Linked DNA regions of Cohaesibacter sp. ES.047. Each later gene encodes a partner of the first gene's protein in a complex. Links are inferred from orthologs where the notes say so. Each region holds a gene or a part of one and is shown on either strand. Other genes may lie near its edges.

Region 1 (2,937 bases):
TTCCAGATACAGCAACTGAGCGCTAACCAAGGTCGCCATATGATCTTCGATCGGCCCGGTGATAAAAATCACGCGCTCTTTGAGCAACCGTGAGAAGATATCATAGGCGCGTTCCCCGCGGTTGGACTGCTCCACCACCATCGGGACCAAATTCATTGCAAGATCAATTGGATCCTTCATTGCACTTCCCTTATTCAGGCGGGATGGCATTCCGACTCACCAAACCGCGCCGTTTTTGTCACCGAATTCCCGTCACGAGAATAAGGCAATCCGATGGCAACAAGCCACCATTGAAAACCCAAGCAAATCGCGGGCCAGCCCCGACACATGACCAAGACACACCAAACCGAGGCATTTTGATCACAGGATCTGCATGTAACCTTTGCGACAAAGACGATGCAAAGCCGACATTCGAATCGCCACGACAGATCTTTTGTCACTCCTATCACTCAGAGAGTGAAAAAATTACTGACGTCGCACCACAGGAGCGGCACCTTGGGGAAGAATTCGGTCGGCTGAAATCCTATCCACGTAACATAGGGTCTGACCAGCCCCATTCAACGCACAAAGTGAATAGAAATGGTGAACACTTCCCTTACCGCTCGTTTTTCGCCATTCGTTCAGCCGTGGAAAGCTGCAAAGCGCTTGATTCTACGCGGCTTCTTCGCGCCCAAAATGCGCATCAGACAGTCCACGCAACCACCAAAACGAACGGGATAAAACCGGCAGCCGCTCATTCGCTGATGGCAGACCAACAAATGTCCCTTAAAGAAAAACGCCCACCAGAGCTGGCAGGCGTTTTTCTTATTTCACAAAAAGCAAGGCTTACTCGTCATCTTCAGACGCGAGTTTCTCCAGCTCTTCCTTGGTGACGGTCTTGTCGTCAACCTTCACCAGTTCGAGCAGGTAGTCCACGACCTTCTCTTCGAAGATAGGCGCACGAATGGATGCAAGCGCCTCAGCGTTCTGGGTGTAATATTCAAACACCTGACGCTCCTGACCTGGGAACTGCTGGGCACGCTGCATGATGCCGCGCTGCACTTCCTCGTCAGCGACCTTGATTTCGTTCTTCTCGCCAATTTCCGACAGAACGAGACCCAGACGCACACGACGTTCGGCGATGGATTTGTATTCTTCCTGCGCCTTTTCTTCGGTGGTGTCTTCATCTTCAAAGGTCTTGCCCGCTTCATTCATTTCAGCGGTGACCTGTTGCCAGATGTTGTTGAATTCCTGCTCCAGAAGGGTCGGCGGCACGTCGAACTTGTGCAACTCGTCCATCTTGTCCAGAAGCTGGCGCTTGACGCGCTGACGCGTCAGGGCACCATACTGCGAAACGATCTGGTCCTTGATGATTTCCTTGAGCTTTTCAAGGGATTCAAGGCCAAGCTTGGTCGCAAATTCATCATTGAGCTCGAGTTCGCCCGGCGCCTGAACTTCCTTCACGACAACATCGAATTCAGCTTCCTTGCCGGCGAGGTGCGCTGCACCGTAATCCGCAGGGAAAGAAACCTTCACAACGCTTTCGTCACCGGCGGAAAGACCAACAAGCTGCTCTTCGAAGCCGGGAATGAACTGGCCAGAGCCAATAACGAGCTGGCCGTTTTCGTCAGCACCACCGTCGAATGGCTCGCCATCAATTTTGCCGAGGTAAGACATGACAACCTTGTCGCCATTCTCGGCTTTGCCTTCTTTGGCTTCGAACGGGCGGGAGCTTTCGGCGATCTGGGTAAGACGCTCGTCAACTTCGCTGTCTTCCACTTCAACGACCGGGCGCTCGATTTCAACGCCGGACACGTCTGCCACTTCAAAGCTGGGCAGCACTTCATAGATGATGTCGAATTCAAGATCCGCCTTGCCATCCATGATTTGCTCAGCTTCAGCTTCGTCTTCGGTCAGCTTGTACTGGGGCTGCATGGCAGCCTTTTCCTCACGCTCTTCAAGCGTGCTCCGAGTGGTCTCGCCGATCAGCTCCTGAACGATCTCGCTCATCAGAGCCTTGCCGTGCAGTTTACGAACATGAGATGCCGGCACCTTGCCTGGGCGGAAGCCGTTGATTTTAACCTGGCCCTTGATCTCATCGATTTTGGCCACGAGTTTGGCTTCGAGATCAGAGGCAGGAACGACGACTTTCAGTTCGCGTTTCAGACCTTCGGACAGGGTTTCAGTTACCTGCATATCAATCTGCTTTCGTTCTTGTATTCGCTATGGTTCAGGGCATTCGACCAAGTGTGCCTTACCAGACGATCACTCAAAGAGCCCAAATTCGTTTCGATTGCTGTTGCCGAATGCGCTAGCGCCATGAGCATCAACAAAGACAGGCCGCCATTCATACCGGCAGCCTCTCCCAATCTCCTCCCCTTTTCCAAAACAGTCGGAAAAAGGAAGCCAATGGTACGGGTGGAGGGACTTGAACCCCCACGGCTCGCGCCACCAGAACCTAAATCTGGCGTGTCTACCAATTCCACCACACCCGCACAGCGCAGCGCACAACGCGCCAGCAAATCGAGCGGAGCCTCTATAACACCCGATCTGGAAAGCGCAAAGGAAAATTCACATTCCATCCAGAATTCCCCGTCCCAGCAGGGGAAGTTACCCCCAAAAGCCAAAGAAATTCTGCAATTTTGCCCATTTTTGCGCTATCGACCTTTCACAACAGGCAGACTTGGCGGGTGCTGTCAGTCGTCCATGCCGAGCCATTCAGAGGCATTGAAGTCAGACGGGATCAACTCTCCCAGTTGTTCATAGATCTGCGGAAGAAGCTCCGGCAGATCCTCTGCGATCAAACCCGGCCCAAAGGATCGCCCGGCCCGGCCATGCAGCCAGACGCCCGCACAAGCCGCATCAAGGGTCGGCATCCCCTGAGCCATCAGGCCAGCGACAACGCCAATCAGCACATCCCCACTCCCGGCGGTCGCCAGATACGGGATCCCCTGACTG
Region 2 (3,983 bases), 270 kb from region 1 along the record:
GCGGTGACAACGGTGACAACGCCGCGAGCTTCGGTACCAGAAATCTGACCGCGGCGGGAGTTGATGTCGCCGATGATGTCGCCCATGTATTCTTCTGGAGTGACAACTTCGACTTTCATCATCGGTTCAAGCAGTTTCGGACCTGCCTTTTTGCAGCCTTCGCGGAAACCGGCACGAGAAGCGATCTCGAAGGCCAGTACCGAGGAGTCAACATCATGGAAGGCACCGTCGATAAGATCGACCTTGATGTCCACCATCGGGAAGCCAGCCAGAGGACCTGCGGTCATGACGGACCGAATGCCCTTTTCAACACCGGGGATGTATTCCTTGGGAATAGCACCACCAACGATAGAGGACTTGAATTCAAAGCCAGCACCAACTTCGTTAGGACTAATGACGATTTTCACCCGACCGAACTGACCGGTACCACCGGACTGTTTCTTATGGGTGTAGTCAACGGTCTCTTCTTTGGTGATGGTTTCACGGTAAGCAACCTGCGGCGCACCGATATTTGCCTCGACCTTGAATTCGCGTTTCATGCGGTCAACGAGAATATCAAGATGCAGCTCACCCATGCCAGCCATGATGGTCTGACCGGATTCTTCATCCGTTTTAACGCGGAAGGAAGGATCCTCGGCAGCCAAGCGGTTGAGCGCAAGGCCCATCTTTTCTTGGTCGGCCTTGGTTTTGGGCTCAACAGCGATCTCGATGACCGGATCAGGGAATTCCATGCGCTCAAGGATAACCGGGTTCAGCGGATCACACAGCGTGTCACCCGTGGTGGTGTCCTTGAGGCCCGCGATAGCAACGATGTCACCAGCAAAGGCTTCCTTGATGTCTTCCCGTGAGTTCGAATGCATCTGCAGCATACGGCCAACACGTTCACGCTTCTCTTTCACGGTATTGAGAACAGAGGTACCTGCATCAAGCTTACCGGAATAGACGCGGCAGAAAGTCAGAGAGCCAACGAACGGGTCGTTTGCAATCTTGAAGGCCAGCATGGAGAAGGGCTCTTCGTCATCAGCATGACGCTCGATCGGCTCTTCGGTTTTCGCGTCGATACCACGGATTGATTCAATATCAATCGGGCTCGGCAGATAGTCGACCACAGCGTCGAGCAAAGGCTGAACGCCTTTGTTCTTGAAAGCAGTACCGCACAGGATCGGAACGAATTCGTTGGCAATGGTGCCCTTACGGATCAGTTCCATGATCTTTTCATTGGAGGGCTCATCACCTTCCAGATACGCTTCCATGGCCGCTTCGTCAGCTTCCACAACGGTCTCGATGAGAGTTTCACGGTATTCTGCAGCCTGATCAGCAAGCTCAGCAGGAATATCACGATACTCAAATTTAGCACCGAGAGACTCTTCGAGCCAGATGATGGCGCGCATGTTGATCAGATCAACAACACCGGTGAATTCGCTCTCGGAACCGATTGGCAGCTGCAGGCAAAGCGGAACAGCACCAAGACGGTCCTTGATCATCTGCACGCAGCGGAAGAAGTCGGCACCAAGCTTATCCATCTTGTTGACGAAGATCATCCGCGGCACGGCGTATTTGTCAGCCTGACGCCAGACAGTCTCGGTCTGCGGTTCGACACCTGCGTTGGCATCAAGGGCACAAACAGCGCCATCAAGCACACGCAAGGAACGCTCAACCTCAATGGTGAAGTCAACGTGGCCTGGAGTATCGATGATGTTCAGACGCTTTTCGCGCCAGAAGCAAGTGGTTGCGGCAGACGTGATCGTAATGCCACGCTCCTGCTCCTGAGCCATCCAGTCCATGGTGGCAGCACCATCATGAACTTCGCCAATCTTATGGCTTTTTCCGGTATAAAAGAGGATACGCTCAGTAGTCGTCGTCTTACCAGCATCAATGTGGGCCATGATGCCGAAGTTACGATAGTCCTCAATCTTGTGGCTGCGTGCCATGACTTCGCCCCTAAAGGTTTACCAGCGATAATGCGAGAATGCACGGTTGGCTTCCGCCATACGATGCGTATCTTCGCGTTTTTTGACTGCAGAACCGCGATTGTTGAACGCGTCGAGAAGTTCGCCGGACAGGCGATCAACCATGGTGCGTTCGTTGCGATTACGAGCTGCTGTAATGATCCAGCGGATAGCCAGAGCCTGCTTGCGTTCTGTGCGAACGTCGACAGGAACCTGGTAGGTCGCACCACCAACACGGCGGGAGCGAACCTCAACAGCAGGCATGACATTTTCCAGAGCGGTGTGGAACACCTCAACCGGATTCTGCTTCAATTTGCCTTCAACAGCATCAAGAGCACCGTAAACGATGCTTTCTGAAACGGACTTTTTGCCGTCCAGCATGATGCTGTTCATGAATTTTGAAACAACGATATCACCGAATTTCGGATCCGGGTTGATAACGCGTTTTTCTGCACTATGGCGACGTGACATGTGACCAGAACTCCAATAAGCGGCTTATTTAGGCCGCTTTGCACCATATTTAGAACGGCGCTGTTTACGGTCTTTAACACCCTGCGTATCCAGCACACCGCGAAGAATGTGATAACGAACACCGGGCAAATCTTTCACGCGACCGCCGCGGATCATCACAACCGAGTGTTCCTGCAGGTTATGGCCCTCACCAGGGATGTAGCCGATAACCTCGAACCCGTTGGTCAGACGCACCTTGGCAACCTTACGCAGAGCCGAGTTCGGCTTTTTCGGCGTAGTGGTATAGACGCGCGTACATACACCCCGCTTCTGGGGGCAGGCCTCCATGGCCGGAACTTTATTTCGCTTTACCGGCGCCTTGCGCGGCTTACGAATAAGCTGGTTAATGGTTGGCATTAACGTGTGCCTTTCAGATCTCTCTGAACTAAGGCGCCCCGGTCAACTTGACACGTCAAGATGGCAAGGAAACGCCATGTTTAGTTGGTGCAACGCACTTCCATCGATCAGGCGATCGCCGGAACTGCCCGAATTACCAAATGCACCGTCCGCACGCACAAAAGCGCACCATCGCGCGACCCTTGCCGCGAACGGCGCTGTGAAAACCAGAGGATTACAGCCGGAGCCGCAATCTTGAGCCAGTCAATCTCAGCTTCATAAATACGGACATCGTTTAAGCAGTCTTGGTTCGAAAACGTGGCGCCTTCGATCGTGAGTGCTTACGGCCTATCCGAGAAGTGGCGCGAAACTACTCTGACTTTACAATCTCGTCAACCCCCCTGATGAAGATTCCCAGAAACCCACCATTTGTAGGAAATCATTGTATTTTTATTGCTCATCTACAACAGAATCCGCAACATCAAGACACCATCTCAGACCCTTCGCGTGAAACCGCCGATTCTTCCCTCTTATTGGCGAGAAAACAGAGCTATCGGACCGCCCCTCAACAAGCTCCTCTACAACAGATTCGCTAAGAAACCTTGGCCGAGTTACTGGTGATTCCTGACAAGCAAACCGGACAGAGAAAATCCCGCACTGTGCGCATCAACATAGCCATGGGTGATGTTGAAGTAGTAATACATACGGGGAAGCGTGGCCGAGGTTACAGTCCAGAACTCGGCGCCATCTCCAAAATCAGAAGCCTCTATTCCCGGAAAGACAATCGTATCGATCTTGGGGCCGGAACAGCTCTCAAAGTAGATGTTGTCAAACTCTTCCGCGGTTGGCACGCGCCAGCCCTGCCCGAGTTTCTTCGCCTCAAGTTTCATCTCTTCCAAACCGCGCCCCTGGGGTTCACCAACACAGGTTCCCTCCCCGCCCGACCAGCGCATCCCCACGGCACAGCGTTGCCACTCCAAGCCCTTCTCGTCCTGCACAGCGGTCGCGCCCTTGAGCTCAAACCCATTGCCGCTTGCATCTTGGCAGTTAGCAAAGGAGGACGTAGCCGTCAGAACCCCAACAACCAATACCAGGCAAGACGTTCTCATCTTGCTGGCCTTGAAAACACAACCAAGACAAACCATCGCTTCATCCCCTTTTCAAAGGGCGCATGTACCTGACCGAATA

The links. Proteins that work in one complex are often made in the same cells at the same time.
Region 2: the proteins of tig (region 1) and rpsG are in contact, whole or in part, in a crystal structure (PDB 3GTY), measured with the Thermotoga maritima proteins. The link is inferred for Cohaesibacter sp. ES.047 from one-to-one orthologs. Residues at the interface, in WP_004081061.1 of Thermotoga maritima: Glu122, Val124, Val129, Leu130, Tyr133, Glu188, Gly259, Ile262, Tyr263, Glu266, Ser270, Glu273, Gln274, Glu277, Arg308, Gln311, Ile312, Ser315, Tyr316, Glu325, Arg329, Arg336, Leu363, Phe366, Trp367, Arg373, Leu377, Arg381, Leu384, Glu387; in WP_004081843.1 of Thermotoga maritima: Lys34, Lys52, Lys55, Glu59, Arg62, Gln63, Glu66, Asn67, Lys69, Val71, Arg95, Ala109, Lys110, Lys111, Gly112, Arg113, Pro114, Glu117, Glu121, Ile124, Ala125, Tyr127, Asn128, Asn129, Thr130, Gly131, Lys135, Asp139, Arg142, Met143.

What each region holds. Positions count from the first base shown.
Region 1 is NZ_LT907844.1:4,414,174-4,417,110, forward strand. It holds tig (trigger factor), read right to left. Parts: upstream 2,176-2,937; coding sequence 826-2,175; downstream 1-825. Other genes in the region: CPH65_RS20225 (ATP-dependent Clp protease proteolytic subunit), read right to left, coding at 1-180; CPH65_RS20240 (NAD(P)H-hydrate dehydratase), read right to left, coding at 2,676-2,937. UniProt on the Bacillus subtilis protein: Involved in protein export. Acts as a chaperone by maintaining the newly synthesized protein in an open conformation. Functions as a peptidyl-prolyl cis-trans isomerase.
Region 2 is NZ_LT907844.1:4,685,305-4,689,287, forward strand. The notes cover bases 686-3,556. They hold rpsG (30S ribosomal protein S7), read right to left. Parts: upstream 2,421-3,556; coding sequence 1,950-2,420; downstream 686-1,949. Other genes in these bases: fusA (elongation factor G), read right to left, coding at 686-1,931; rpsL (30S ribosomal protein S12), read right to left, coding at 2,445-2,816; CPH65_RS21610 (DUF1566 domain-containing protein), read right to left, coding at 3,407-3,556. Outside these bases: more of fusA, read right to left, coding at 1-685; more of CPH65_RS21610, read right to left, coding at 3,557-3,940.